3 regions of the Streptomyces sp. NPDC085460 genome follow, and region 3 is predicted to be linked to each of the others. Evidence: predicted binding sites of a transcription regulator. Region 3 holds the regulator's gene; each other region holds the start of a gene.

Region 1 (10,006 bases), on a different contig from region 3:
CGAGGTCGCGGGAGGCGCCGCCGGCGAGCGGGACGGCGTACAGTGCGGCCTGCTCGCGGTAGTCGTCGTCCGTCGTGGAGAGCGCCCTCTGACCGAGGAGCCAGTCGCCCACGAGCCCGAGCCGCGTGGTGGTGTCCGTGGCGGCGTGCGGCAGCGTGACCCGCACGCCGGGGGCGGCCGGGTCGGTGCGGGAGAGGACGACGGCCTCGGTCGTACCGGCCGTGCCGCCGAGCAGGACCCTCCGCGCGTCGAGCGCGGCGGACCCCACGGCGGCGAACGGAGGCTCCGGCAGCGGCGTGACGGTGCCGGAGGCGAAGTCGAGCAGGGCGGTGACCGCCGTCGCGCCGACGGCATAGTGGAGGACCGCGCCCGTACCGTCCTGGGTGAGGACCGACGGGCCCGAGGTGGCGCCCGGCAGGAGCACCTCCCGGCCTGCGGGGGCGTTCTCCTCGTAGCCGACGAAGTACAGGGTGATGCCGTCGGTGCCGGTCCGGTACCGGACCAGCTGCCGGCCCGCGACGACCGGGAGCCACGCCTCGCCGGACTCCGTCTCCGGCGTGTGGGTCCGCCCGGTCGCGAAGTCGTGGACGGTGGCGTAGGCGGGGAACGCCTCGCTGTACCCGTCGGGGCAGACGACCACGTCACCGGCCGAGTACGACTCGCCCGGCTCGCACGTCGGCGCGTAGGCGGGGGCCCCGCCGCGCAGGTCGTGCCAGCTGACCTGCCGGGGGCCGAGCACCTGGACGCCGGTTCCGGCAGCACGGATCTCGGCGTGGACCGGAGCCTCCGGGTCGCCCGTAGCCGGGATCGTCACCTCGTACGGTGCCGTGTCGGCCGCCACCGCGGCCGGGGCCGTGACGGCCGTCAGGCCGGTGAGGGCCAGGGTCGCGCTCAGGGCGAGCGCGACGGTTCTTCGGACGGACAAGAAAGGGGTCCCCTCGTGCGGACGTCGATGGCGACAGGCGACGCGGGGGAACGCGGAACGGCGGCACGACGGCCGCGGACGTTTCGCGCGGGCGCCGGCCCGATGCCCCCACCTGCCGGCTGGCGTGATCGTACAACTGGCCGAAACCCAACGGGAAGCGGAGGGCCCCGGTCCGAGCCAGGACCGAAATCACGGGCACGGGACGCGCCCCGCCCCTACCCTGCCCCCATGGGTATCCACAGGACCTCGTACGTCTGTCTGCCGTGTCGGGGCTCGTACAAGCAGGGGCGGGAGCACGGTGACGAGCGGAGGTGTCCGCGCTGTGGGGAGCCGATGATCGGGGTGGGGTCGGCTTTTCAGCCGCCGCCTCGGCGGGACGACGAGGGGTGGCGGGTGCTGTCCGTGCTGCTGCACGCGGGGGTGCGGTTCCACGTCAGCTGCTGTCAGGGGTGCGGGCCCGGCTACCGGCCCCGGACGCTGTCCGAGGTGAAGGCGCGGGTGGCGTACGCGCGCCGGACCGGGGAGCCGCTCGCCGAGGCGCTCGTACGGCCCGTGGTGTGAGTCCGGGAACGCGCCGAGGGCGGCACCCCCCTTCTCGGGGAGTGCCGCCCTCGGTTCGCGTTCAGCGATGAACCACCGATCCGTCAGGATCAGAAGTCCATGTCACCGCCCGGCATGCCGCCGCCGGCCGGCGCGGCGGCCTTCTCCGGCTTGTCGGCGATGACGGCCTCGGTGGTGAGGAAGAGCGCGGCGATCGACGCGGCGTTCTGCAGCGCGGAGCGCGTCACCTTGGCCGGGTCGATGATGCCCTCGGCGACCAGGTCGACGTACTCGCCGGTCGCGGCGTTGAGGCCGTGACCCGGGGTGAGGTTGCGGACCTTCTCGACCACGACGCCGCCCTCAAGGCCGGCGTTGACCGCGATCTGCTTGATCGGGGCCTCCAGCGCGAGCTTGACGATCGCGGCACCGGTGGCCTCGTCGCCGTCCAGCTCCAGCTTCTCGAAGACGCTGGACGCCTGGAGCAGGGCCACGCCGCCGCCGGCGACGATGCCCTCCTCGACGGCCGCCTTGGCGTTGCGCACGGCGTCCTCGATGCGGTGCTTGCGCTCCTTGAGCTCGACCTCGGTCGCGGCACCGGCCTTGATGACCGCCACGCCGCCGGCGAGCTTCGCGAGGCGCTCCTGGAGCTTCTCGCGGTCGTAGTCGGAGTCGCTGTTCTCGATCTCGGCGCGGATCTGGTTCACGCGGCCCGCGACCTGCTCGCTGTCACCGGCACCGTCGACGATGGTGGTCTCGTCCTTGGTGATGACGACCTTGCGGGCGCGGCCCAGGAGGTCGAGACCGGCCGACTCCAGCTTGAGGCCGACCTCCTCGGAGATGACCGTGCCGCCGGTGAGGATGGCGATGTCCTGGAGCATGGCCTTGCGGCGGTCGCCGAAGCCCGGGGCCTTGACCGCGACGGAGCGGAAGGTGCCGCGGATCTTGTTGACGACCAGGGTCGACAGGGCCTCGCCCTCGACGTCCTCGGCGATGATCAGCAGCGGCTTGCCCGACTGCATGACCTTCTCCAGGAGCGGGAGGAGGTCCTTCACGGAGGAGATCTTGGAGTTGACGATGAGGATGTACGGGTCCTCGAGCGCGGCCTCCATGCGCTCCATGTCGGTCGCGAAGTACGCCGAGATGTAGCCCTTGTCGAAGCGCATGCCCTCGGTGAGCTCGAGCTCCAGACCGAAGGTCTGCGACTCCTCGACGGTGATGACGCCTTCCTTGCCGACCTTGTCCATGGCCTCGGCGATGAGCTCGCCGATCTGGGTGTCGGCGGCGGAGATGGAGGCGGTGGAGGCGATCTGCTCCTTCGTCTCGACCTCCTTCGCCTGGTCGAGCAGGGCGCCGGAGACGGCCTCGACGGCCTTCTCGATGCCGCGCTTGAGGGCCATCGGGTTGGCGCCGGCGGCGACGTTGCGGAGGCCCTCGCGGACGAGCGCCTGGGCGAGGACGGTGGCGGTGGTCGTACCGTCGCCGGCGACGTCGTCCGTCTTCTTGGCGACTTCCTTGACCAGCTCGGCGCCGATCTTCTCGTACGGGTCCTCGAGCTCGATCTCCTTGGCGATGGAGACACCATCGTTGGTGATCGTGGGGGCGCCCCACTTCTTCTCGAGGACGACGTTGCGACCCTTGGGGCCGAGGGTGACCTTGACGGCGTCAGCGAGCTGGTTCATGCCGCGCTCGAGACCGCGCCGGGCCTCCTCGTCGAACGCGATGATCTTGGCCATGTGAAGTGGTCCTCCCGGACATGGGGTGGATAACGCTCCAGGACCGCGCCGACGCCCGCGACGGACGGCCTCCGCGCTCCGCGTGGTTCCTTGCCCCACCCGGTCGGCGGCCTCGTCATGCCCGGTCCTCGTAGCACTCTCACCTTCCGAGTGCTAACGCCAATGATTAGCACTCGACCCATGCGAGTGCAAGCGACTCTCGTGGATCGGGCACCTCCGCGCCATCCCGTCGCCGTGGCCGCCCGGGAACGCGTGAGGGGCCCGCACCCCTAGGGATGCGGGCCCCTCGACGACGAGACGTCGGTGGCCGATCGCGCCGCGCCTCAGGCGGTCACCTTGACCATGTCCGCCTGCGGGCCCTTCTGACCCTGCGAGATCTCGAACTCGACTCGCTGGCCTTCTTCGAGGCTGCGGTACCCATCCATCTGGATGGCGCTGTAGTGGACGAAAACATCCGCACCACCGTCGACCGCGATGAAGCCGTAGCCCTTCTCCGCGTTGAACCACTTGACGGTGCCCTGAGCCATGCCTAACTCCCCTATTACGTACTGGCCCTTGAGCGGATCCGCACTTCACGGACCCGGGTCAGAACCTGCGCCGGAACGCGTCGACCGCCGCTGAATGTATCTGTCCAACTGCCCTCTGCAACAGGGCAATCCACCGGGAATTCTCGGCGGAGCGGAAAGGGGAATCCGGAAGAAATACTTGAATTGCGGGGCAAGTCGGGCCGGGCGAAAGGCGCATAAGGGGCAGACTGTGCGCGCTTTCCGGCCGCCGGTTGTCGCATTCTTGTCAGGTCCCGGGCCGGGCTCATATGCGTGTGGCATGAGCGGCGGAGGGGACTTCCCCAACTCTACCGCGCTCAACCATGCAGAATTGCCCCCTCCGCTTTCTCTGGCGGAGGGGGCAATTCAGTGCCGAAGGGCGGAGCCGGTGATGATCAGCAGCCGCCGGCGACCGCGGGGATGATCGAGACGCCCGCGCCGTCCGGGGTGGCGGTCTCCAGGCCCTGCTCGAAGCGGACGTCGTCGTCGTTCACGTAGACGTTCACGAAGCGGCGCAGCTTGCCCTGGTCGTCCAGGACGCGGGCGGCGATGCCGGTGTGGTTCTTCTCCAGGTCGGCGATGACCTCGGCGAGGGTCGCGCCCTCGGCGGCGACCTCGGCCTGCCCGCCGGTGTAGGTGCGGAGGATGGTGGGGATGCGGACCTTCACGGCCATGGTGTCTTCAGGACCTTTCGTGCGCCGGTGCGTGGGCCGGGTTCAGTGGGCCAGGCCCGCGTCGCGGAACGCGTCCAGGCTCGGGCGGATGGTGGCGGTCGCCTGAGAGCTGTCGGCCACGGCGTCCAGGGTCTTGAGGCCGTCGCCGGTGTTGAGGACGACGGTGGTGAGGTTCGGGTCGATGACGCCGTTCTCCACCAGCTTGCGCGTCACGCCGACGGTCACGCCGCCGGCGGTCTCGGCGAAGACGCCCTCGGTCCGGGCGAGCAGCTTGATCGCGTCCACGACCTGCTCGTCGTTCACGTCCTCCACGGCGCCGCCGGTGCGGCGGGCGATGTCGAGGACGTACGGGCCGTCGGCCGGGTTGCCGATCGCGAGGGACTTGGCGATGGTGTTCGGCTTCTGCGGGCGGACGACGTCGTGCCCGGCCTTGAAGGCGGCCGACACCGGGGAGCAGCCCTCGGCCTGGGCGCCGAAGATCTTGTACGGCTTGTCCTCGACCAGGCCCAGCTTGATGAGCTCCTGGAGGCCCTTGTCGATCTTGGTGAGCTGGGAGCCGGAGGCGATCGGGATGACGAGCTGGTCCGGGATGACCCAGCCGAGCTGCTCGCAGATCTCGTACGCGAGCGTCTTGGAGCCCTCGCCGTAGTACGGGCGCAGGTTGACGTTGACGAAGCCCCAGCCCTCGCCGAGCGGGTCGCCGATGAGCTCCGAGCAGAAGCGGTTGACGTCGTCGTAGTTGCCCTCGATGGCGACGAGGTCACCGCCGTAGACACCGGCCATGACGACCTTGCCCTGCTCCAGGTCGTGCGGGATGAAGACGCAGGAGCGGAAGCCGGCGCGGGCGGCGGCGGCGCCGACGGCGCCGGCCAGGTTGCCGGTGGAGGAGCAGGAGAGGGTGGTGAAGCCGAAGGCGCGGGCGGCCTCGATGGCCTGGGCGACGACCCGGTCCTTGAAGGAGTGGGTCGGGTTGCCGGAGTCGTCCTTGACGAAGAGCTTGCCGGGGGCGACGCCGAGCTCGCGGGCGAGGTTGTCCGCCTTGATCAGCGGGGTCCAGCCGGGGTTCAGGTTCGGCTTCTCGGCGACATCGGCGGGGACGGGCAGCAGGGGCGCGTACCGCCAGATGTTCGCGGGTCCGGCCTCGATCCGCTTGCGCAGCTCCGCGGGGTCGCCGGCCGGGAGGTCGTAGGCCACTTCGAGGGGGCCGAAACAGAGCTCGCAGGCGAAGATCGGGCCGAGGGCGAAGACCTCGCCGCACTCGCGGCAGGAGAGCCCGGACGCGGGGCCGAGGTCGACGGTGGTGGCGGGAGCGACGGTCTGTACAGCCATGGAGGGGAGGCCCTTTCTCCTCATCTTCCTCATGGCGCATTTCGCCATGAGACGGATTTGGCACCTTCCCTAGCCGGGGGCCTCGCGGGCGCAAGACGAACCGACTGGAGGGTTGCCGGGGCTTCAACGGGCCGTATCCCTCTGCCCCTCTGGATGAGCGGTATTCGATTGTGAGACGCGGGTGGCACCCCGACATGCATCGGGCGTCCGCGTTGTTCAAGACTGTAACCGAAGGCTTCGAAGGTGGAGACGGTCGTCCGATCCGCGAGATGGAGATCACGTTGCTGGAAGAAGTGGAGCGCTGGCTGACCCGGCGGTCCTGGTCCGTGTCCGACCGGCCCCTGGAGCGGGTGCTCGCCGCCAAGCGGGGGACGACGGTCAGCGTGGTGCTGCCCGCGCTGAACGAGGAGGCGACCGTCGGGGACATCGTCGGCGTGATCCGGCGGGAGCTGATGACCGACGCCGTGCCGCTGGTGGACGAGCTCGTGGTGATCGACTCGGGGTCCACGGACCGGACCGCCGAGGTCGCGGCGGCGGCCGGCGCCCGGGTGGTCGCGCGGGACGACATACTTCCCCGGATCCCGGCGGTCCCGGGCAAGGGCGAGGTCCTGTGGCGGTCACTCATGGTGACCAGCGGGGACGTGGTCGCCTTCGTCGACGCGGACCTCAGGGACTTCTCGGCGGACTTCGTCACCGGCATCGTGGGCCCGCTCCTCACCGACCCGGAGGTGGACTTCGTCAAGGCGATGTACGACCGCCCGTTCGGCACGGAACTCTCCGGCAGCACCCCTGGCCAGGGCGGTCGGGTGACGGAGCTGGTGGCGCGCCCGCTGCTCAATCTGCACTGGCCGCGCCTCGCCGGCTTCGTCCAGCCGCTGGGCGGGGAGTACGCGGCGCGGCGCTCGCTGCTCGAACGGCTGCCGTTCCCGGTCGGTTACGGAGTGGAGCTGGGGCTGCTGGTGGACGCGCTGCACACGGTGGGCCTGGACGCCCTCGCCCAGGTGGACGTGGGGGTGCGCAAGCACCGGCACCAGGACGGGCAGGCGCTGGGCCGGATGGCGGCGGCGATCTACCGGACGGCGCAGGTGCGGCTCTCCCGGGGGCATCTCGTACGCCCCCGGCTGACCCAGTTCGAGCGGGGCGCTTCGGGCTTCGAGCCGCGGACGTACGCGGTGGACACGGAGGAGCGCCCGCCGATGGCCGAGATCACGGAGTACGCGCACCGCCGCGTGGCGTAACGTCCGAAGATGATGGGCTTTGCCTACATTGCCCTTTTATGCGATTCGTACGATCTCACCCCTCCCGCGTGACCGGCGCGCTCGCGGCGGGCCTCCTCGCCGCGGGCACGCTCACGCTGACGGCGGCAGGACCGGCCGCCGCCGACGTCGTCGAACCCTTCGGGGAGCGGTACCAGGAGTCCCTGTACGGGGACTTCACGACGATCGGCAACACCGTCATGGTCTGCCCCGAGGCCCCCGCCGACGTGGCCGCCCGCTGCGCCACCGCCACGAAGGGCGAGGGCTCCGACAACAACAACGCCTTCGTCATGCGCCGGGCCGACACCGACGGCGGCGGCGACGCGTACGGCTCCAGCACCGGCCGGATCCGTATCCCCGAGGGCGCCGAGGTGGCCTACGCCCGGCTCTCCTGGGGCGGCAACGACGGCACCTACCGGGGCCCCAGCGGGGCGCGCCTGAAGCGCTGCGACCTCTCCGGCTCCGACGTCGACCCCTCCCCCGGGGACCCGGCGACCACGGCCCCGCGGCTCACGGTCGGCGCGAAGGCGCCCGTGCCGGTCTCGATCGACAGCATGGTCGTGGACCCGGCCGACACCGGCGGGCCGCACTACTACACGGGCGAGTCCGACGTGACCGCCGCCTTCGCGGGCGTCTCGGGGACGAGCGCGCCGGTGGCGGTCGGGGTGGGCGGGGTGTGGGCGGCCGGCGGCAAGGGCTGCGTCGCCGGCTGGTCCCTGACGGTCGTCCACCGCTTCCCGGGCCCCGACCCCGTCAAGGCGCCGGAGCGGCGCAGCGTCCACCTCTACGGCGGGCACGTGCTCCAGCGCTCGACCTCCCCGGCGACGACGATCACCGTGGACGGCTTCCACCGCTCCCCGGGCAGGGCGCGGGCGAGCGTGACGGCGTACGAGGGCGACTGGAACACGCCCGGCGACACGTTCCTGGTGGACGGGAAGAACGTCACCGAGGCCCACACGGGCCGCACGAACAACTTCTTCGTCAGCGAGGACGACGGCGCGGTCTCCCCGGACCTGACCAACAACCTGTCCATCGACGCGAAGGAGTTCGACGTCCCGGAGGGCGCCGTCCCGGTGGGCGCGACCTCGGCGGAGCTGACCTTCTCCACCGCCGGCGACACCTACGTGCCCTCCGGCCTCGCCTTCTCGGTGCCGGTGCCGGACCTGGAGGTCACCAAGACGGCGAAGCCGCGCACGGTGAAGCCGGGCGACACCCTCACGTACACGATCACCGCGAAGAACGTCAGCGGGCGCGACTACCCGAACGCCTCCTTCGCCGACGACCTCACCGACACCCTCGACGACGCCGTCTACGCGGGCGACGCGGAGGCGGACCTCGGCGAGGTGAGCTACGAGCGGCCGCGGATCGGCTGGACCGGCGACATCCCGGCCGGGAAGACGGCGACCGTGACGTACTCGGTGACGGTGAAGGACCCGGCCGCCGGCGACGGGAAGCTCCGCAACGCGGTCGAGGTGACCTCCCCGCGCTCCAACTGCGGCGAGGGCAGCGAGGATCCGGCGTGCGCGGTGGCCCCGGTGGTGGAGACCCCGGACCCGACGCCGACGCCGTCCACGCCGACGCCGTCGCAGGACCCGGGCCCGTCTCAGGACCCGGGCCCGTCGGCGGACCCGACCGCGTCGCCGTCCGGGGAGCCGCGCCCGACGGCCCCGGAGACCGGCCGCCCGTCGGAGCGTCCCGCCACGGACCCCGCCGACCCGGACCCCTCGCCCTCCGTGACCACCCCCGCCGCCCCGGCGCCCGGCCCGAACCACGGCGGCGGCGGGGGCGGCGACGCGGCCTGGAGCGGCGGCGGGGACGGCGGCTCGATGGCCGAGACCGGCGCCGACGGCGAGCGGCTGTGGCTGCTCGGCGCGCTCGCGGTCGTCCTCGCCGCGACCGGCCTGGTCGCGAAGGCCGCGATGCGCGGCCGACGGAGCCGCTGACCCGCCGGCGGCCGTCCGTATCCGGCCGACCGCCGACCGTATACGTACGTTTGAGCGTTTACGGGACGGGCTAGGTTCGCCACATGGTTTCGGTACTCGTGGCATCCAACCGAGGGCCCGTCTCGTACACGCTCGGTGACGACGGCACGCTCTCCTCCCGCAGGGGCGGCGGCGGCCTCGTCTCCGGCCTGAGCGCCGTGGACTCCCAGGACGGCCTCTGGGTGTGCGCGGCGCTCGGCGACGGCGACCGCGAGGCGGTGCGGCGCGGCGTCGCCGAGCCCGGGGTGCGGATGCTGGACATCGACCCCGAGGTGTACGCCGACGCGTACAACGGCATCGCCAACTCGGTGCTGTGGTTCCTCCACCACCACCTGTACGACATCCCGCGCGAGCCCGTCTTCGACGCGGCCTTCCGGCGCCGCTGGGAGTCGTACCGCGCCTACAACCGCGCCTTCGCCGAGGCCCTGGCCGCCGAGGCCGCCGAGGGCGCGGCGGTCCTGGTGCAGGACTACCACCTGGCGCTGGTCCCCGGCATGCTCCGCGAGCTCCGCCCCGACCTGCGGATCGGCCACTTCACGCACACGCCGTGGGTGTCGCCGGAGTACCTGCGGATGGTGCCCGACGACATCGTCGAGGAGCTGCTGTGGGGCATGCTCGGCGCGGACGAGCTCGGCTTCCACACCTGGGGATGGGCCTCGTCCTTCATCAGCTGCTGCTCCCAGCGGGACGACGCCACGGGCATGGCCCAGGGCGTCTGGCCGAGCGGCGACCCCTGGCGCGGGGTGGAGTGGCGCCGGTACGGCGTCGGCAAGGGCCGCACCCGCGTCCACGCCTACCCCCTCGGCGTCGACGGCGACGAGCTGCGGGCGCTCGCCCACCGCCCCCAGGTGGACGACCGGCTGGCCCGGCTCCGCGAGGAGGTCGGCGGCCGGAAGACCATCGTCCGCGTCGACCGCACCGAGCTGTCCAAGAACATCCTGCGCGGCCTGCTGGCCTACCGGGAACTCCTCGTCACCCACCCCGAGTGGCGCGAGCGGGTCGTCCACCTGGCCTCCGCCTAC
Region 2 (10,006 bases), on a different contig from region 3:
AGGCCCGTGCAGAGCGCCTGCTGGATGCTGCTCTCCGCCGCCCTGTGCGGCCTCGGGCTCTGGCTGGGCTTCGCCGTGCCGGCCGGGGCGACCCGGGAGGACGGGGGCTACTACTTCGTCGCGTACGGCATGGGCGTCGCGCTCATCCTCTGGATCAACGGCCTGATCGGCCTCTTCAAGGCCGTCGGGCACTACCGGACGGCGATCAGGATCGCTCCGCCCGCACGGGCCGGCCGATCAGCATCGTCGGGGCCCCCGCGACACGTGTGAGCAGCACCGTCGCCGCGTTCGGGCCCTTGGGCCGCACCCTCCGCCGGATCTCCTCCGGTTCGACGGCCGAGCCGCGCTTCTTCACCGTGAGGGTGCCCACCTCGCGTTCGCGCAGGAGGGCCTTCAGCTTCTTGAGGTTGAAGGGCAGTTCGTCGGTGATCTCGTAGGCGGAGGCGTACGGGGTGGGGGTCAGCGTGTCGGCGGTGACGTAGGCGATGGTCTCGTCGATCAGGCCGCCGTCCAGCTCCTGCGCGGCCTCGGCGACCAGGTGGGCGCGGATGACGGCGCCGTCCGGCTCGTAGAGGTAGCGGCCGACGGGGCGGACCGCCGGGTCGGGCAGGCCCCGGCCGGTGAGGGTCGCGCCGGAGGGCAGCAGGGTGGCGCGGCGGGCGCCCGGCTCCGTACCGAACCAGAGGACCGCCTCCTTGACGTCGCCGCCGTCCGAGATCCACTCCGCCTCGGCCTCGTCCGGGACGGTCTCGTGGGGGATGCCGGGGGCGATCTTCAGGGCCGCGCGCGGGGCCTTGCGGGCCGCGTCCATGGCCCAGGACAGCGGCGGCGAGTACGCCTCCGGGTCGAAGATCCTGCCCCGGCCTCCGCGTCGCGCCGGGTCGACGAAGACGGCGTCGTACGGGCTGGTGTCGATCTCGGTGACGTCGGCGCAGCGGACCTCGATCAGCTCGGCGAGGCCGAGGGCGGCGGCGTTGGCGCGGGCGACCTCGGCGGTGAGCGGGTCGCGGTCGACGGCGAGGACGGAGATGCCGGCGCGGGCGAGCGCGAGCGCGTCGCCGCCGATCCCGGAGCAGAGGTCGGCGACCGAGCCGACGCCGAGGGCCTTGAGGCGGGCCGCGCGGTAGGTGCCGACGGTGGCCCGGGTCGACTGCTCGACGCCGTTCGGCGTGAAGTACATGCGGTACGCCTCGGGCCCGAACTTCGCCACCGCGCGCTGTCGCAGCCGGGCCTGCCCGAGGGCGGCGGAGACCAGCTCGGCGGGGTGGTCGCGGCGCAGCCGGGAGGCGACCGCCAGTTCCTGGGCGGGGTCGTAGTCGCGCAGGGCGGCGAGGAGCGTCTGGCCCTCGGGGGTGAGCAGGGCGGTGAAGGCGGCGAGGTCGGTCACCGCTCCATTCTCCCTGTGGGCCGGGCGGGGGACGGTGGGGCCGGTACGGCGGTGTCGCGGCCGGACGGGCGGGGTCGCGCTGACAGGATGCGGCGCCATACAGCTCGTACGACAAAAGGAAAAAACTATGGCAAAGGGTCCTTCGCGTCGTGCCCTGGGGGCCGCACTCCTCGTCGCCGCGCTCACCTCCACCGCCGCCTGCGGGGGCGGCTCCGAGCCCGGCTCCTCCGGCGCCCCCGCCCCCGCCGCCGGCCAGCAGGCCCCGCCGAAGACCGCCGCGCAGCTGGCCGCGGAGAAGAAGGCCGCGCTGGCGGAGCGTCGGGCCGCACGGGCCGCCGCCGCGAAGAAGTGGGGGCTCAAGCAGACCCCCCTCGAAGCGCCCGCCCCGCCCAGGGTCAAGCCGAAGATCACCACCCGGAAGGGCTTCGAGACCGACGGCGAGGGGCTGCCGCCCGTCTTCACCACCGTCCCCACCAAGGAGAAGGTCGTCTTCCTGACCATCGACGACGGCGCCGAGAAGGACCCCGCGCTCATCCGGATGATGAGCGACCTGAAGATCCCGTACAGCGCCTTCCTCAGCGACTACGTCGTCAGCGACGACTACGCGTACTTCGCGCGGATGCAGAAGTCCCAGCCGGGCGGGGTCGCCCTCCACAACCACACCCTCAACCACAAGTACCTGCCCGGACTCTCCTACGCGCGCCAGAAGCGCGAGATCTGCGGGATGCAGGACGTCATCGAGAAGAAGTACGGCAAGCGCCCCGAGCTCTTCCGGCCCCCGTACGGCAACTACAACGAGGACACCCTGCGCGCCGCGAAGACCTGCGGCGTCAAGGCCGTCCCGCTCTGGGCCTCCGAGGCGTTCCCGGACCACATGGAGTGGCGCGAGTGGGACCGCGACCTGCACCCCGGCGACATCGTCCTCACCCACTTCCGCGGCGAGGAGGATTGGAAGGGCAGCATGCCGGACATGATCCGCCGGGTGATGAACGTGATCACGTCCAAGGGGTACGCGGTCGGCAAGCTGGAGGACTACGTATGAGCCGCCTCCGGCCCCTGGTGATCACGGCCCTCCTCCTCGCCCTCACCGGCTGCGCCTCCGCCGTGGACCCCCTCGAACGGCTCGGCCGCAAGGCGGTCGAGCGCGTCGGCGACGACGGTCCGGCCGGCCCCGGCGTCCGCGCGGAGGCCGCCACGGAGTGAGGAATTGGCACTCCGCTTGACCGAGTGCTAATCGCGGTCATAGTCTCGGCTCTGGCACTCCCCACTGGAGAGTGCCAACACAGCGACGGGCAGGTCCGGCACCCGCGACGACGGATCCACCTGGTCGCCACCCCAGACAGTTAACCCCGCGAGATCTCCGAAGGGGGAGGTCGGATCGTGACGACCGTCAGCTCCAAGGTTGCCATCAAGCCGCTTGAGGACCGCATCGTGGTCCAGCCGCTCGACGCCGAGCAGACCACGGCCTCGGGCCTGGTCATTCCGGACACCGCGAAGGAGAAGCCCCAGGAGGGCGCCGTCCTCGCCGTGGGCCCGGGCCGCTTCGAGAACGGCGAGCGCCTGCCGCTCGACGTCAAGGTCGGCGACGTCGTGCTCTACAGCAAGTACGGCGGCACCGAGGTGAAGTACAACGGCGACGAGTACCTCGTCCTCTCGGCCCGCGACGTGCTCGCGATCATCGAGAAGTAAGACGACGTACCTGCTTTGACCGCGCCCCTGACCCCTTGATCTCTTGGGCGTCCAGGGGCGCGGTTTGTTTTCCCACACGATTTCCGAGAGGGCTGAACCGCTCCCATGGCGAAGATCCTGAAGTTCGACGAGGACGCCCGTCGCGCCCTTGAGCGCGGCGTCAACAAGCTGGCCGACACGGTGAAGGTGACGATCGGCCCCAAGGGCCGCAACGTCGTCATCGACAAGAAGTTCGGCGCCCCCACCATCACCAACGACGGTGTCACGATCGCCCGCGAGGTCGAGATCGACGACCCGTACGAGAACCTCGGCGCCCAGCTCGTCAAGGAGGTGGCGACCAAGACCAACGACATCGCGGGTGACGGCACCACCACCGCCACCGTGCTCGCCCAGGCGCTCGTCCGCGAGGGTCTGCGCAACGTCGCCGCCGGCGCCTCCCCGGCCGCCCTCAAGAAGGGCATCGACGCCGCGGTCAAGGCCGTCTCCGACGAGCTGCTCGCCACCGCGCGCCCGATCGACGACAAGTCCGACATCGCCGCCGTCGCCGCGCTCTCCGCGCAGGACCAGCAGGTCGGCGAGCTCATCGCCGAGGCGATGGACAAGGTCGGCAAGGACGGTGTCATCACCGTCGAGGAGTCCAACACCTTCGGCCTGGAGCTGGAGTTCACCGAGGGCATGGCCTTCGACAAGGGCTACCTCTCGCCGTACATGGTCTCCGACCAGGAGCGTATGGAGGCCGTCCTCGACGACCCGTACATCCTGATCAACCAGGGCAAGATCTCCTCCATCCAGGACCTGCTGCCCCTCCTGGAGAAGGTCATCCAGGCCGGTGGCTCCAAGCCGCTGCTGATCATCGCCGAGGACGTCGAGGGCGAGGCGCTCTCCACCCTCGTCGTCAACAAGATCCGCGGCACCTTCAACGCCGTCGCCGTCAAGGCGCCCGGCTTCGGCGACCGCCGCAAGGCGATGCTCCAGGACATGGCCACCCTCACCGGTGCCACCGTCATCGCCGAGGAGGTCGGCCTCAAGCTCGACCAGGCCGGTCTGGACGTGCTGGGCACCGCCCGCCGCGTGACCGTCTCCAAGGACGACACCACCATCGTCGACGGTGGCGGCAAGTCCGAGGACGTCGTGGGCCGCGTCGCGCAGATCAAGGCCGAGATCGAGTCCACCGACTCCGACTGGGACCGCGAGAAGCTCCAGGAGCGCCTCGCGAAGCTGGCCGGCGGCGTGTGCGTGATCAAGGTCGGCGCCGCCACCGAGGTGGAGCTGAAGGAGAAGAAGCACCGTCTGGAGGACGCCATCTCCGCGACCCGCGCCGCGGTCGAGGAGGGCATCGTCTCCGGTGGTGGCTCCGCGCTCGTCCACGCCGTCAAGGTCCTCGACGACAACCTCGGCAAGACCGGCGACGAGGCCACCGGTGTCTCCGTGGTCCGCCGCGCCGCCGTCGAGCCGCTGCGCTGGATCGCCGAGAACGCCGGCCTGGAGGGCTACGTCATCACCTCCAAGGTCTCCGAGCTCGACAAGGGCCAGGGCTTCAACGCCGCCACCGGCGAGTACGGCGACCTGGTCAAGGCCGGCGTCATCGACCCGGTGAAGGTCACCCGCTCCGCCCTGGAGAACGCCGCCTCCATCGCCTCCCTGCTCCTCACCACCGAGACCCTCGTGGTGGAGAAGAAGGAGGAGGAGCCGGCGGACCACGGTCACGGCCACGGTCACGGTCACTCCCACTGACCCCTGACGTCCTGACGCCAGGAGGTCCCCGAGACCCCCTGGCGTCCTGACGCCACGAGGCCCGGTGCCCCCGTCGCGGGGGCACCGGGCCTCGCCCGTTCCTCAGCTCTCGACCGCGCCGAGCTGTCCCATCAGCCCCAGCAGGTCGTACTGCCACCAGCCCTCGACGATCTTCCCGTCGTCGCGGAAGCGGTGGATGGTGGTGCCGGTCATGGTGACCTCCATCCCCGTCGGCTGGAGGCCCATGAAGTCCCCGACGTGGGTCCCCTTCCAGGTCCACCGGGTGCACACGCGGTCACCGTCGGCGATCTGGTCCTCGATCGTGAACGCGAAGTCGAAGCCCGCGCGCCACTGCTCCACCTCGCGCCGGACCGCGTCCATCCCGAGGGTGTCCACCGGGTTGGTCGGGTCGTGGTCGTGGTACCCCTCGGCCAGCAGGTTGTCGAGCAGCGCCAGGTCGGAGCCGTCCGCCATCCGCTCGAACATGTGCCGCGCGTTCGCCTTGTACAGCGCCTCGTCCCGGACCACGTCCAGGTCGGTGAAGGTCGGCATCTCGTCACAGAGCGCGACCAGCTCGCGGAAGATCCGGTCGGTCTCCGGCAGCTGCGAGTTCCGCATGGCCACGTCGTACGAGGGGAACTCGACGATCTCCACGACGTGCTGGGCGTCGGACCGGTCGGTCCCGACGATGCTGTGGGTGGCCGTCCGTTTCCCCCGGGTCTGCTCGACCCACTGGTCCATGAGCCGGTTCAGCTCCTCGACCCGGCTCGTCCTGCAATCGATGATCTGCACGAAGGTCATGGCCGCCTCCGACCGGGCGAAGCCGCGGATGGACCCCTCCAGTCTAGGCCGGTCTACGCCGAGTGCGTCAGGTCGGCGGCCCTGACCTCCTCCGCGAAGGGCTCGCCGCGGGTGTAGCGGGCGATCTCGTCGAGCGCCTGGTCGGTCATGCGGTGCAGCTCGTTGCCGAGGGAGCCGGCGACGTGCGGGGTGAGCAGGACGTTCGGGAGCGTGTAGAGGGGGGAGTCCGGGGGCGGGAGTTCGGGGTCGGTCACGTCGAGGACCGCGTGGAGGCGGCCCGCGGTCAGATGGGGGAGGAGGGCGTCCTCGTCGATCAGGGAGCCCCGGGAGGTGTTGATCAGGGTGGCGCCGTCGGGCAGGGCGGCGAGCTGGCGGGCCCCGATCATGCGGTACGTGGACGGGAGTTGGGGCGCGTGCACGGAGACGACCGAGCTGCGGGAGCAGAGTTCGTCCAGGCCGGCGAGGACCGCGCCCGGCGGCGGGGCCGTCAGGTACGGGTCGTAGAGGAGCACCTCGACGTCGAAGGGGCGGAGGAGTTCGACGACCCGGCGGCCGATGCGCGAGGCGCCGACGATGCCGACCGTGCGGCGGTAGTTGCCCCAGGCGGCGGACTCGGCGAGCCAGGCGTGGCCGGCGCGGAGTCCGGCGTACCGCTGGGCCGAACGCAGCACCCCCTTCCCGGCGAAGAGGATCGCGGCGAGGGTGTACTCGGCGACCGGGAGGGCGTTGGCGGCGGCGGCGCTGGTGACCCGGAGGCCGCGCTCCCAGCAGGCGTCGGTGATGTGGTGCTTGACCGAACCGGCCGCGTGCACCACGGCCTTGAGGCGCGGTGCCCGGGCCAGCACCTCCGGGGTGAGCGGGGTGGCGCCCCAGCAGGTGAGGAGGAGTTCGGCCTCGGCGAGCGCGGCGGCGGTGCGCGGGTCCGGGTCGGTCAGGTCGTGGGCGACCAGGTGCGGATCGGTGCGGGTGAGGGCCGCGAGGCGGGTGCGGTGGACGTCGGCGAGGAGCCGGCCGGCCACGCCGGGGCCCATCGCGAGCAGGAGGGAGGGACGGGTGTCGGTGGCGGGACGCATGGGGGGACCGGGGCTCCTCACTTGACGCTGCCGGCGGTCAGACCGGCCTTCCAGTGGCGCTGGAGCGAGACGAAGGCGAGGACGAGGGGGATCACGGCGAGCAGCGAGCCGGTGACCACCAGGGGGTAGTAGCCGGGCTCGGCGTGGGCGTTGCTGTTCCACGCGTAGAGGCCGAGGGAGAGCGGGAAGAGCTTCTGGTCGGAGAGCATCACCAGCGGCAGGAAGAAGTTGTTCCAGACGGCGGTGAACTGGAAGAGGAAGACGGTCACGAAGCCCGGCATGACCGTGCGCAGACCGATCGACCAGAAGACCCGCAGCTCCCCGGCGCCGTCGATCCGGGCGGCCTCCAGGGCCTCGTCGGGGACGTAGGCGGCGCACAGCACCCGGGAGAGGTAGACCCCGAAGGGGTTGACCAGGACCGGGAGGAGCACGGCGGCGTAGGTGTTGACGATGCCGATCTCGCTGGCCAGCAGGTACATCGGCAGGGCGAGCGCGGTGGTGGGCATGAGGACGCCGAGGAGGACGAGGCCGAAGAGCTTCTCCTTGCCCCGGAAGTCGTAGACGTGGAAGGCGTATCCGGCGGCGACGCTGATCAGCGCGCAGGCGGCGGCGCCCACCCCGGCGTACAGGAGGCTGTTGAGGTACCAGCGGAAGTAGACGCCGTCGTTGTACTCGGCGAGCCGGGCGAGGTTGCCGCCGAGGTCGAAGCCCTCGAAGGAGAAGGCGTTCCCGGCGAGCAGTCCGCCGGCGTCCTTGGTGGCGGCGGTGACCAGCCACACGAGCGGGAAGAGCATGTAGCAGGTGGCGAGGAGGAGGACGCCGTTGACGGCGGTCTTCGACATCCAGCGGGAGGCGGTCACGCGGTCTTCTCCTTCCGGCCCCTGGTGAGGCGGGTGACGGCGAAGGAGAGCAGCGCGGCCGTCAGGGCAAGCAGGATCGAGGCGGCCGCGGCGAGGCCGTAGTCGTTGCGGTCGAAGGCGGCGGAGTACGCGTACATGTTCGGCGTCCAGGTGGAGGTGACGGCGGAGCCCGTGCCCCTGCTGAGGATCAGCGGTTCGGTGAAGAGCTGGAGGGAGCCGATGACGGTGAAGAGGCCGACCATCGCCAGGGAGCCGCGGAGCAGCGGGATCTTGACGGAGAAGGCGGTGCGCCAGGCGCCGGCGCCGTCGACGGTGGCGGCCTCGAGGACGGAGCGGTCGATGGCCTGGAGGGCGGCGTAGAAGATGATCAGGTTGTAGCCGAGCCACTCCCACAGGGCGATGTTGACGACGGACGGCAGGGCGCCCTCGGGGGAGAAGAAGTCGAAGCCGATGCCGCCGGCCTCCATCGCCTGGACGACCGGGCTGAGCTGGGGCGTGTAGAGGTAGACCCAGATCAGGGCGGCGATGATGCCGGGCACGGCGTGCGGCAGGAAGAGCGCGAGCTGGAAGAAGCGGCGGGCGCGGGCGAGGGCGCTGTCGAGGAGCAGGGCGAGGCCGAGGGCCCCGCCGAGCAGCAGCGGCAGGTAGAGCAGGCAGTAGCCGAGCAGGACGCCGAAGCCCTCGCGGAAGGCCCGGTCACCCAGCGCCGCGGCGTAGTTGCCGAGGCCGGTGAAGACGGTCTCGGAGCCGCCGAAGCCCAGTCCGGACTGCTTCTCGGTGAAGAGGCTGAGCCAGACCGCGTATCCGATCGGCACCACCAGCACCGCGGTGAAGAGCAGGAAGAACGGGGTCAGCAGGAGTGCCGCGGCACGGGTGCGGGCCTTCATGCGCTCTCAGCCCTCGACCTTCAGGCCGCGCTTGGTGAGCTCGGCGACGGTGGCGTCGTGGCCGGCCTTCACGGCGTCGGCGAGGGTGGGCCCGCCGGAGGCGACGGCGCCGAAGCGGTCCTTGATGGCGGTGTTGGTGGTGCCGGTGGTGGGGCCCCAGGACCACTGGGAGGAGATGGAGGCGCCGGCGGTCTCGAAGAGGGCGTAGATGTCCTGGCCGCCGTAGAAGCCCGCGTCGAACGCCTTCTTCGCGGCGGGGCGCAGGGCGGTGGCGGCGGGGAAGGCGCTGGAGGTGCCGGAGGCGATGCGGGCCTTGACGCCCTCCTCGGTGGTGGACATCCAGGTGGCGAACTCGACGGCCGCGGCCTTCTTCGTGCTGTTCTTCGGCACGGCGAAGGTGGAGCCGCCGAGCATGCCGGAGGCGGGCTTGCCGTCCCAGGTGGGCATGGGGGCGACGGCCCACTTGCCGGACTGCTCGGGGAGGGTGCCCTTGAGGACGCCCGCGCCCCAGGAGGCGCCGAGGTAGCCGAAGGTGGTGCCGTTCTTGAGGGAGCCGGTCCACTCGGGGCTGAAGGAGGCGTTCTTGTGGACGAGCCCGTCGTCGAGGAGGCCCTGCCAGTAGCCGGTGACCTTGGTGGTGGCCGGATCGGTGGTGTCGATCTTCCAGGTGTCGTTCTCGGCCTTGAACCACTGGGCGCCGGCCTGCCAGGCCATGGCCTCGAAGGTCGTGGGGTCGTCGGGGAAGAAGGTGGCGATCCGGGCCTTGGCGTCGGCCTTCCGCACCTGCTCGGCGGCCTTCCTGAAGCCGTCCCAGGTGGTGGGGACCTCGATCTTGTGCCGCGCGAAGAGGTCCTTGCGGTAGTAGAACGCCTGCGGGGCGGCGTCGAAGGGGACGGCCCAGTTCTTGCCGCCGAGGGTGGTCAGCTCGACGGCCTGGGGGAGCAGCCCGGCCCTGGCGGACTCGGGGAAGACGTCGCCGATCTCCTGGAGGGCGCCGGAGGAGACGAACTCGGGGAGCGAGGGGTACTCGATGGAGACGAGGTCGGGGGCGTTCCCGGCCTTCACGGCGTTGGAGATCTTGGCGTAGCCGCCGGCGTTGCCGGACGGGATCTCCTCGAACTTCACCTTGATGTCGGTGTGCGAGGCGTTGAAGGCGTCGACGACGTCCTTGGAGCCCTTGGTCCAGCCCCAGAAGGTGAGGGTCACCGGCTTCCCGGGCTCCCCGGCGGCGGAATCGGTCGCGTCACCGCCTCCGCCGCACGCCGTGAGGACGGCGAGGGCGGTGGCGGTACCGGCTATGACACGGGACGTTCTGCTCCAGCTGAGGCTCACGGCACGGCTCCTGATCGGCGGCGTGGAGGGGGTTGGCCGTGATCCTGGGACCGTTTCTGAACGAAGTCAAGAGCGAAAGATTGAATGATCGAAAAAAGATCAGATCGATCAGAGCGGGGGGACGGGCCGGGCCGCCCCGCAGGACGCCCGCACCCGCAGCCGCGGCAGCAGGCTCACGTGCCGGCTCGCCGGCTCCTCGTCCGCGCCCCCGGTCAGCCGCTCCACGAGGAGTTCCGTGGCGTG
Region 3 (10,006 bases):
CCGGCGAGGTGCCGGGCGGCGAGCTCCCCGGCCTGCTCGTAGCGGCCGGCCTCGTACAGCGCCTCGGCGCGGGCGAGCGCGGAGGGCGCGGACGGCGTGGCGGGGGTGGCGGGCGTGCCGGGGGTCGTCACAGCTTGCGCTTCCGCTTCAGGTAGGCGAGGAGGTCGTCGTAGAGACCGCCCTCGTTGGCGAACATGGCGACGTTCCGGGCGGAGGCGAACCAGGGTTCGGTGGAGGGCCGGAGCTGCTTGGCGGCGGCGAGCAGGTCCTTGGTGGTGATGAGCCGGACGGAGCCGGTGCGCGCGGAGTCGAGGAGGGCGGCCTCGGCGGCGGTCTCGCACAGGTGGGCGAGGTCGGCTCCGGAGAAGTCCTCGGTGACCTTGACGAGCTTGCCGAGGTCGACGGCCTCGATGGGCCTGTCGCGCAGGTGGTAGCGGAGGATCGCCTCGCGGGCGGGGGCGTCCGGCGGGAGGACGAGCAGGGTGCGGTCGAGGCGGCCGGGGCGGCGCAGGGCGAGGTCGACGTCCCAGGGCACGTTGGTGGCGGCGAGGACGAAGACGCCCTCGTTGCCCGCGCCGGAGGCGATGCCGTCGAGCTCGGTGAGGAGCTGGTTGACGACGTTGCGCAGGCCGTTGTTGTGGGTGCGGGAGCGCTTGCCGCCGAGGGCGTCCAGCTCGTCGAGGAAGACGACGCAGGGGGCCTGGCGGCGGGCGGTCTCGAAGATGTCGTGGATGTTCTTCTCGGAGGCCCCGATCCACATGTCGAGGACGTCGGAGAGCGAGACGGTGAGGAAGTTCGCGCCGAGTTCGCCGGCGACGGCTCGGGCGATGAAGGTCTTGCCGCAGCCGGGAGGACCGTAGAGGAGGAGTCCGCCGCGGAGCGACTTGCCGTAGAGGCGCCGGAGTTCGGGGTTGCGCATGGGGGCCAGGAAGGCGGCTTCGAGGCGCTCCTTGACGTCCGTCATGCCGCCGACGTCGGCGAGGCGCACGGCACCGGGGGCGTCCACGTCCCAGGCGGCGGCGTCCCCGGCGAGCCCGTCCCCGCCCTCGGCCTGCGGCTCCTCCAGGAACCGCGGCCCGACCAGGTCCGACACCTGCTCCTCGGCGGCGGCCCAGTCGAAGGACGGCTTCGGCGCGGCCGGCGTCTCCGGAGCCCGAGGGGGCTCCGGCGCGGGCGCGGGTTCCGGCGCGGGTGCCGGCGCTGGTGACGGCTCCGGCGCGGGTGCGGGCTGCGGCAGGCCCATGGCGCGGACCATCAGCGCCCGCGCGTCGGCGTCCCCCGGCGCGTGCTGGAGCGCGACGGCGGCCTCCGTGACGGCCTCGTCGTTCCGCCCCTCCGCGAGGAGGAGTTCGGCGAAGTGGAGGCGCAGGGGCACGTCGCCGGGCGCGGCGGCGATCGCGGCGCGCAGACTGCGGAGGAGAGGGGACTCGTCGGCCATACGGGTCAGCCTAGAAAAGACCCGGGACGCTTGGACAGCGGGTCCCCCACTCTGTGGACAACCTCCCCCACCGCCGCCCCCTGTGGACAACCTCCCCCGCCCCGCCCTGTGGACGACCGGACCCACGGGGGACGACCGGACCCGCCCTCCAGACAACCGCGCCGGGTCAGCCCCAGCGGCCCGTGCGGCCCAGGACGAGGGCGGTGGCCGCCGTGCCCGCCGTGGAGGTGCGCAGAACGCTGCGGCCGAGCCGGTACGGCTTCGCCCCGGCCGCCTCGAAGGCTGCCAGCTCCTCCGGGGAGACCCCGCCCTCGGGCCCGACCACGAGCACGATCGAACCGGTGGCGGGGAGGTCGGCGGCGGCGAGGGCGCCGCTGGGGTGCTCCCGGTCCTCGTGCAGCACGACCGCGAGGTCGGCGGTGGCGAGGAGCGCGGCGACCTGCTTGGTGGTCATGAGGTCGGCGACCTCGGGGAAGCGGGTGCGGCGTGACTGCTTCCCGGCCTCGCGGGCGGTGGAGCGCCACTTGGCGAGCGCCTTCAGGCCGCGGTCGCCGCGCCACTGGGTGATGCAGCGGGAGGCCGCCCACGGCACGATCGCGTCGACGCCGGTCTCGGTCATGGTCTCGACGGCGAGCTCGCCGCGGTCGCCCTTGGGGAGGGCCTGGACGACGGTGATCCGGGGCTGCTCCTCCGGGTCCTCGTGGTCCGCCGTCACCTCCACGGTCAGCCGGTCCTTGCCCTCGGCCTCCCGCGCCACGCACCGCGCCCAGCGGCCCCGGCCGTCGGTCAGGACGAGTTCCTCGCCCGCCTGGAGCCGCTTCACGGAGACGGCGTGCCGCCCCTCGGGGCCCTCCAGGACGAAGGTGCCGGCGCCGGGCACGGCGTCGACGACGAAGACGGGGGCGGTCATGAGGCACTCCTGGGGGCCGGATCGGCGAGTTCGGTGAGGGCGGTGTCGAGTTCGGCGGCGAGCACCTCGACGAGTTCCCCCGCGGGCAGCTCGCGGGCCAGCCGGTGGCCCTGGCCCGCCCACAGGGCCATGCCCTGGGCGTCGCCCGCGGTGGCGGCGGCCTTCCGCAGCGGGGCGGTGAGGTGATGGATCTCGGGATAGCCGGCGGGGGCGTACGGGCCGTGCTCGCGCATGAAGCGGTTCACGAGCCCGCGGGCCGGCCGGCCGGAGAACGCCCGGGTGAGGGCGGTGCGGTTGAAAAGCGGGTCGGTCAGGGCCCGCTTGTGCAGCGGATGGGCGCCGGACTCCGGGCAGGCCAGGAAGGCGGTGCCGAGCTGGGCGGCGGCGGCCCCCGCGGCGAGGACCGCGGCGATCTGCGCGCCGCGCATCAGGCCGCCCGCGGCGACGAGCGGCAGCGCGGTGGCCTCCCGGACCAGGGTGAGGAGGGCGAGGAGCCCGGTGCCCGGCTGCTCCTCGGCCGGGTCGTCGCGGTACGAGCCCTGGTGGCCGCCCGCCTCGACGCCCTGGACGCACAGCGCGTCGGCGCCGGCCGCCTGGGCCGTACGGGCCTCCTCCGCGGAGGTGACGGTGACGATCGTGTACGTGCCGGCGCGGGCGAACGCCTGGAAGGTCTCGGGCTTCGGGCAGCCGAAGGTGAAGGAGACGACGGGGACCGGGTCCTCCAGGAGGATCGCCAGCTTGGACTCGTACCCGTCGTCGCGGCAGTCGTCGGTCTCGCCGAGCTGCGTCTCGTACCAGCCGGCCTCCCCGGCGAGCTGGTGGCGGTAGACCTCGACGGCCGCGGGGTCGACGGTGGGGCCGGTCTGGGGCATGAAGACGTTGACGCCGAAGGGCTGTCCGGTCAGCCCGCGCACCTGCTTGATCTCCTGGTAGAGGCTGCCGGCCGTCTTGTACCCGGCGGCGAGGAAGCCGAGCGCACCGGCCTCGCCGACGGCTCCGACGAGTGCCGGACCGGAAGCGCCACCCGCCATGGGGGCCTGCACGATCGGGTACCGGAAGAGATCGTTCAGCGCGGTGGTGGACATATGGGCATCGTGTCATGCCCCTTCCCGCCCACGGGAAAGGGGCGGCACTCAGAGTGCCGCCCCTCTCACACACGGGTCATCCCCCCCGCGGGGCTCAGCGCCCGTTGAACGCGTCCTTCAGCCGCGAGAACAGCCCCTGCTGTCCCGGCTGGAACTGGCCCGTGGGCCGTTCCTCGCCGCGCAGCTTGGCCAGTTCGCGCAGGAGGCGCTCCTGCTCGGGGTCGAGCTTGCCCGGGGTCTGGACCTCGACGTGGACGATCAGGTCGCCGCGGCCGTTGCCCCGCAGGTGCGTGATGCCCCGGCCGTGCAGCGGGACCGACTGGCCCGACTGGGTGCCCGGGCGGATGTCGATCTCCTCCAGCCCGTCGAGCGTCTGGAGCTGCACCTTCGTGCCGAGCGCCGCCGCCGTCATCGGGATGGTGACCGTGCAGTGCAGGTCGTCACCGCGGCGCTGGAAGACCTCGTGCGGGGTCTCCTGGATCTCGACGTACAGGTCGCCGGCGGGGCCGCCGCCGGGGCCGACCTCGCCCTCGCCCGCGAGCTGGATCCGGGTGCCGTTGTCGACGCCGGCCGGGATCTTCACCGTCAGCGTGCGGCGCGACCGCACCCGGCCGTCGCCCGCGCACTCGGGGCACGGGGTCGGGACGACGGTGCCGAAGCCCTGGCACTGCGGGCAGGGCCGGGAGGTCATGACCTGGCCGAGGAACGACCGGGTGACCTGGGAGACCTCGCCGCGGCCGTGACACATGTCGCAGGTCTGCGCGGAGGTGCCGGGAGCGGCACCCTCACCCGAACAGGTGGCGCAGACGACGGCCGTGTCGACCTGGATGTCCTTGGTGGTGCCGAAGGCCGCCTCGTTGAGGTCGATCTCCAGGCGGATCATGGCGTCCTGGCCGCGCCGGGTCCGCGAGCGCGGCCCGCGCTGCCCGGCCGTGCCGAAGAAGGCGTCCATGATGTCGGAGAAGTTGCCGAAGCCGCCGGCCCCGAAGCCTCCCCCGCCGCCCATGCCGCCGGCGGAGGAGAGCGGGTCGCCGCCGAGGTCGTAGACCTGCTTCTTCTGCGGGTCCGACAGGACCTCGTAGGCGGCGTTGATCTCCTTGAACCGCTCCTGCGTCTTCGGGTCCGGGTTGACGTCCGGATGAAGCTCGCGGGCGAGGCGCCGGAAAGCCTTCTTGATCTCGTCCTGGGACGCGTCGCGGCGTACGCCGAGTGTGGCGTAGTAGTCCGTGGCCACTTACGACTCCGCCAGGATCTGTCCGACGTAACGTGCCACTGCGCGTACCGCTCCCATCGTTCCGGGGTAGTCCATGCGGGTCGGTCCGACCACGCCGAGTTTGGCGACTGCCTCGCCGCCCGAACCGTAGCCGACCGAGACGACGGACGTGGAGTTCAGCCCCTCGTAGGCGTTCTCGTGCCCGATGCGTACGGTCATGCCCGATTCCTTGACCTCGCCGAGCAGCTTGAGGAGCACGACCTGCTCCTCGAGTGCCTCCAGGACGGGCCTGATCGTCAGGGGGAAGTCATGTCCGAAGCGGGTGAGATTGGCGGTGCCGCCGATCATCAGCCGCTCCTCGTGCTCCTCCACGAGCGTCTCCAGGAGCGTCGCGAGCACGGCCGAGACCGTGGCGCGCTCCTCGGGTTCCTCGAAGGACTCGGGGAGGTCCTGCACCAGCTGCGGCACGTCGGCGAAGCGACGGCCGCCGACCCGGCTGTTGAGCCGGGCCCGCAGATCCGCGAGGGAGGTCTCGCCGAAGGGCGCGGGGCAGTCGATCACCCGCTGCTCGACCCGTCCGGTGTCCGTGATCAGGACGAGCATCAGCCTGGCCGGGGCCAGCGCCAGCAGCTCGACGTGCCGGATGGAGGAACGCGTCAGCGACGGGTACTGCACGACGGCGACCTGCCGGGTCAGCTGCGCCAGCAGCCGCACCGTACGGCCCACGACGTCGTCGAGGTCCACGGCGCCGTCGAGGAAGTTGTGGATGGCGCGCCGCTCGGGGGTGGAGAGCGGCTTGACGCCGGCCAGCCGGTCCACGAAGAGCCGGTAGCCCTTGTCGGTGGGGATCCGGCCCGCGCTGGTGTGGGGCTGGGCGATGTACCCCTCCTCCTCCAGCACCGCCATGTCGTTGCGCACGGTGGCGGGCGACACGCCGAGCTTGTGGCGCTCCGTGAGCGCCTTGGAACCGACCGGTTCCTCCGTCCCGACGTAGTCCTGGACGATGGCGCGCAGCACCTCGAGTCTGCGTTCGCTCAGCACGCGCACACCTCCCGCTCCAGCCGTTCCGGTTGCTCCGCTTTTGGCACTCACCCTGTCCGAGTGCCAGGAATCCCCCGGCCAGTGTACGGCCGGGGCCGTCGCTCCTGGCAAGGAGGCGGACCCGCTAGCGTCGGAGCCATGGACATCGACGAAGCGGTCTGGGCGGCTCAGGGGTGGGAGAGGCTCGCGTCCGGAGTGGGCCGGCGGCGGCTCCCCGGCTGGGACGCGACCACCGGACTGGTCGTGGGGGACACGGCCGTCCTGCTCTACGACACGGGCTCCACGCTCGCCGAGGGCGCCGCGATCCGGGCCCAGGCGGAGGCGATCACCGGCGGCCGGCGCGTGACGCACATCGCACTCGGCCACCCCCACTTCGACCACGTCCTGGGCACCGCCGCCTTCGCCGGAGCGGAGGTGTTCGGCGCGGTCGGCATGGACGAGCTCCTCGGCTCCGCCCGCACCCGCGCGGAGCTGTACGAGGACGCGGTGCGCCAGGGGGTCGGCGAGCGGGCCGCGGCGGAGGCGGTGGAGGCCCTGGTGGCCCCGCGCCACACGGTCACCGGCGAGTGGACCCTCGACCTCGGCGGCCGCCAGGTGCTCCTGGCCAACCTGGGCCCGGCCCACTCCGGCCACGACCTCGCCGTCTTCGTCCCCGGCGAGCGCGAGACCGTTTTCTGCGGCGACCTGGTCGAGGAGTCCGGCGAACCCCAGGCGGGCCCCGACGCGATCGGCGCCCGCTGGCCCGACGCCCTCGACCGCCTCCTCGCCCTCGGCGGCGAGGACGCCCTGTACGTCCCCGGCCACGGGGCGGTCGTCGACGCGGCTTTCGTCCGACGCCAGCGCGATGAACTGGCACACCGCTTCCAGGTGTCGTAGCGTCCCCGAAATGCGCAGCTACGACCCGGACCTGACGCCCCGATGGAAGAAGCAGGCCCCCGCGCCGGAGGTCCCGGCCGAGCCGGACCTGGTGGTCGAGGAGGTCTCGACGGGCTTCTGCGGGGCCGTGATCCGCTGCGAGGCGGGCACCGTCACTCTGGAGGACCGCTTCGGCAAACACCGCGTCTTCCCGATGGACCCGCGCGGGTTCCTCCTGGAGGGCCGTGTGGTGACCCTGGTCCGCCCGGCGTCCGGCGGACCGGCCCGCCCGGCCCGTACGGCCTCCGGCTCGATCGCCGTCCCCGGCGCACGCGCGCGCGTGGCACGGACGAGCCGCATCTACGTGGAGGGCCGGCACGACGCCGAGCTGGTCGAACGGGTCTGGGGCGACGACCTGCGCGTCGAGGGCGTCGTGGTGGAGTACCTGGAGGGCGTCGACCACCTTCCGGAGATCGTCGCCGACTTCGCGCCCGGCCCGGACGCCCGCCTCGGCGTCCTCGTCGACCACCTGGTTCAGGGCTCCAAGGAGTCCCGGATCGCCGCGCGGGTCTCCTCCCCCGACGTCCTGGTGGTGGGACACCCGTACATCGACATCTGGCAGGCGGTGAAACCGTCCGTCCTCGGCATCCGGGCCTGGCCGGAGGTCCCGCGCGGCCAGGACTGGAAGACGGGCACCTGCCGGGCCCTGGGCTGGCCCGCCGACAACACGGGCGCGGTCTGGCAGGCCATCCTGAAGCGCGTCACGTCCTACAAGGACCTGGAACCGGAGCTGCTGGGCAAGGTGGAGCACCTGATCGACTTCGTGACGGCGCCGTAGCCGCGGCGGTTTCCCGGGGGCCGGGCCTCAGTCCACCAGGTCCCGCACCACGGCGTCCGCGAGCAACCGGCCCCGCAGCGTCAGCACGGCCCGCCCCGCGGCGTACGGCTCCGCGTCGAGCAGCCCGTCGGCCAGCGCCCTGCGCGACGCCGCGAGGCCCCGCTCCCGCAGCAGCTCCAGCGGGCAGCCCTCCCGGAGCCGCAGCTCCAGCAGGATCCGCTCGACCCGCCGGTCCTCGTCCGACAGCAGCTCGCGCCCGGCCCCCGGCGACCTCCCGGCCCCGAGCGCGGCGGCGTACGCGCCGGGATGCTTGACGTTCCACCACCGCACCCCGCCCACGTGCGAGTGGGCGCCTGGCCCGGCGCCCCACCAGTCGGCGCCCCGCCAGTACAGCTCGTTGTGGAGGCACCGCCCGGCCTCGGAGGTGGCCCAGTTGGACACCTCGTACCAGGCGTACCCGGCCTTCTCGAACGCCTCGTCGGCGATCAGGTACCGGTCCGCGTGCACGTCGTCGTCGGTCATCGGCACCTCGCCGCGCCGGATCCGCCGCGCCAGCTGCGTACCCTCCTCGACGATCAGGGCGTACGCGCTCACATGGTCGGGACCGGCCCCGATGGCCGCGTCCAGCGAGGCCCGCCAGTCGTCGTCGCTCTCGCCGGGGGTGCCGTAGATCAGGTCGAGGTTGACGTGTTCGAAGCCGGCCGCGCGCGCCTCCGCGACGCACTGCTCAGGCCGGCCCGGCGTGTGGGTCCGGTCGAGGATCTTCAGCACGTGCGGCCGGGCGCTCTGCATGCCGAAGGAGATCCGGTTGAAGCCGCCGGCCCGCAGTTCCTCCAGGTAGGCGGGGTCCACGGACTCCGGGTTCGCCTCGGTGGTGATCTCCGCGTCGTCGGCGAGCCCGAACTCGTCCCGGATCGCCCCCAGCATCGTCACGAGGTCGCCGGCGGCCAGCAGCGTCGGCGTGCCGCCGCCGACGAAGACCGTCCGCACCGGGCGCGGGTCGTCGCCGAGGACCTTCCGGGCGAGCCGGACCTCCTCGACGACCTGCCCCGCGTAGTTGTCCCGCGAGGCGAGCACGCCTCCGGCACCGCGCAGCTCGCTCGCGGTGTAGGTGTTGAAGTCGCAGTAGCCGCACCGCGTGGCGCAGTACGGCACGTGCAGATAGAACCCGAGCGGCCGCTCCCCGGCCCCTTCCAGGGCGCGCGCGGGCAGCGCCCCGTCCTCGGGCATGGGCTCACCATCGGGCAGTACGGAAGGCATGGGGTCCATTGTCCCGCACCGCCCGAGGTGACGGGCTCCGCGCCGGTCAGGCCTCGCGGGACCCGGCGTACATCTCGTCGATGAGCTCCTTGTAGGTGCGCTCGACGACCGGGCGCTTGAGCTTCAGCGAGGGGGTGAGCTCGCCGTGCTCGATGTCGAGGTCGCGCGGGAGGAGACGGAACTTCTTGATCGTCTGCCAGCGCTGGAGGCCCTCGTTGAGCCGGTCGACGTATCCCTGGATCATCTTCTCGGTCTGCGGGGCGGCGACGACCTCGGCGTACGGCTTGCCGGCGAGGTCGTGCTCGGCGGCCCAGCCGAGGATGGCGGGCTCGTCGAGCGCGATGAGCGCGGTGCAGTAGTTCCGGTCGGCGCCGTGGACGAGGATGTTGGAGACGAACGGGCAGACGGCCTTGAACTGGCCCTCCACCTCGGCCGGGGCGATGTACTTGCCGCCGGAGGTCTTGATCAGGTCCTTCTTGCGGTCGGTGATCTTGAGGTAGCCGTCGGCGGAGAGCTCGCCGATGTCGCCGGTGTGGAACCAGCCGTCGGCCTCCAGGACCTCGGCGGTCTTCTCGGGGAGGCCGTGGTAGCCCTCCATGATGCCGGGGCCGCGGAGCAGGATCTCGCCGTCGTCGGCGATGCGGACCTCGGTGCCGGGGAGCGGCTTGCCGACGGTGCCGGTGCGGTACGCCTCGCCGGGGTTGACGAAGGAGGCGGCGGAGGACTCGGTGAGGCCGTACCCCTCCAGGATGTGGATGCCGGCACCGGCGAAGAAGTAGCCGATCTCGGGGGCGAGCGCGGCGGAGCCGGAGATGCAGGCGCGCAGCCGGCCGCCGAACGCGTCGCGGATCTTGGCGAAGACGAGGGTGTCGGCGACCTTGTGCTTGGCGGTGAGGCCGAAGGGCGCGGAGGCGGAGCCGGTGCGGCGGAAGTTGTCCTGGGTGACCTTGGCGTACTCGCGGCCGACGCCGGAGGCCCACTGGAAGATCTTGTACTTGGCGCCGCCGCCGGCCCTGGCCTTGGCGGCGACCCCGTTGTAGACCTTCTCGAAGATGCGGGGGACGGCCGCCATGTAGGTCGGCTGGACCACCGGCAGGTTCTCGATGATCTTGTCGACGCGGCCGTCGACGGCGGTGACGTGGCCGACCTCGATCTGGCCGGAGGTGAGGACCTTGCCGAAGACGTGGGCGAGCGGCAGCCACAGGTACTGGACGTCGTCCTGGGTGACGAGGCCGGTGGCGGCGATGGCCTTGGCCATGTACGACCAGTTGTCGTGCGGCAGGCGGACGCCCTTGGGGCGGCCGGTGGTGCCCGAGGTGTAGATGAGGGTGGCGAGCTGCTCGGCGGTGATCGCGGCGACCCGCTC

What was found. The regulator HrcA, encoded in region 3, represses chaperone genes, less so after heat shock. The targets are predictions, from matches to a motif close to TTNGCACTCNGNNNNNCNGAGTGCNAA.
Region 1: the regulator HrcA is predicted to act here: its motif matches at 3,365-3,391, upstream of groL (chaperonin GroEL).
Region 2: the regulator HrcA is predicted to act here: its motif matches at 3,146-3,172, upstream of groL (chaperonin GroEL).

What each region holds. Positions count from the first base shown of each region.
Region 1 is NZ_JBITTO010000012.1:52,804-62,809, reverse strand. Features, by position in the region: gene ACIGHB_RS28080 (FG-GAP-like repeat-containing protein) at 1-925, opposite strand, end outside; gene ACIGHB_RS28075 (deoxyxylulose-5-phosphate synthase) at 1,154-1,486, shown strand; gene groL (chaperonin GroEL) at 1,576-3,198, opposite strand; gene ACIGHB_RS28065 (cold-shock protein) at 3,522-3,725, opposite strand; gene ACIGHB_RS28060 (MoaD/ThiS family protein) at 4,139-4,417, opposite strand; gene thrC (threonine synthase) at 4,460-5,746, opposite strand; SAM riboswitch class I at 5,764-5,906, opposite strand; gene ACIGHB_RS28050 (glucosyl-3-phosphoglycerate synthase) at 6,028-6,984, shown strand; gene ACIGHB_RS28045 (hypothetical protein) at 7,053-8,945, shown strand; gene ACIGHB_RS28040 (trehalose-6-phosphate synthase) at 9,029-10,006, shown strand, end outside.
Region 2 is NZ_JBITTO010000002.1:309,548-319,553, forward strand. Features, by position in the region: gene ACIGHB_RS05710 (hypothetical protein) at 1-270, shown strand, start outside; gene ACIGHB_RS05715 (methyltransferase domain-containing protein) at 206-1,387, opposite strand; gene ACIGHB_RS05720 (polysaccharide deacetylase family protein) at 1,515-2,429, shown strand; gene ACIGHB_RS05725 (hypothetical protein) at 2,426-2,590, shown strand; gene groES (co-chaperone GroES) at 2,768-3,076, shown strand; gene groL (chaperonin GroEL) at 3,182-4,810, shown strand; gene ACIGHB_RS05740 (ester cyclase) at 4,913-5,611, opposite strand; gene ACIGHB_RS05745 (hydroxyacid dehydrogenase) at 5,665-6,684, opposite strand; gene ACIGHB_RS05750 (carbohydrate ABC transporter permease) at 6,702-7,526, opposite strand; gene ACIGHB_RS05755 (sugar ABC transporter permease) at 7,541-8,431, opposite strand; gene ACIGHB_RS05760 (ABC transporter substrate-binding protein) at 8,438-9,763, opposite strand; gene ACIGHB_RS05765 (substrate-binding domain-containing protein) at 9,872-10,006, opposite strand, start outside.
Region 3 is NZ_JBITTO010000008.1:242,848-252,853, forward strand. Features, by position in the region: gene ACIGHB_RS22340 (tetratricopeptide repeat protein) at 1-131, opposite strand, end outside; gene ACIGHB_RS22345 (AAA family ATPase) at 128-1,438, opposite strand; gene ACIGHB_RS22350 (16S rRNA (uracil(1498)-N(3))-methyltransferase) at 1,605-2,348, opposite strand; gene ACIGHB_RS22355 (nitronate monooxygenase) at 2,345-3,433, opposite strand; gene dnaJ (molecular chaperone DnaJ) at 3,528-4,667, opposite strand; gene hrcA (heat-inducible transcriptional repressor HrcA) at 4,668-5,687, opposite strand; gene ACIGHB_RS22370 (MBL fold metallo-hydrolase) at 5,826-6,563, shown strand; gene ACIGHB_RS22375 (DUF3097 domain-containing protein) at 6,574-7,380, shown strand; gene hemW (radical SAM family heme chaperone HemW) at 7,408-8,649, opposite strand; gene ACIGHB_RS22385 (AMP-dependent synthetase/ligase) at 8,687-10,006, opposite strand, start outside.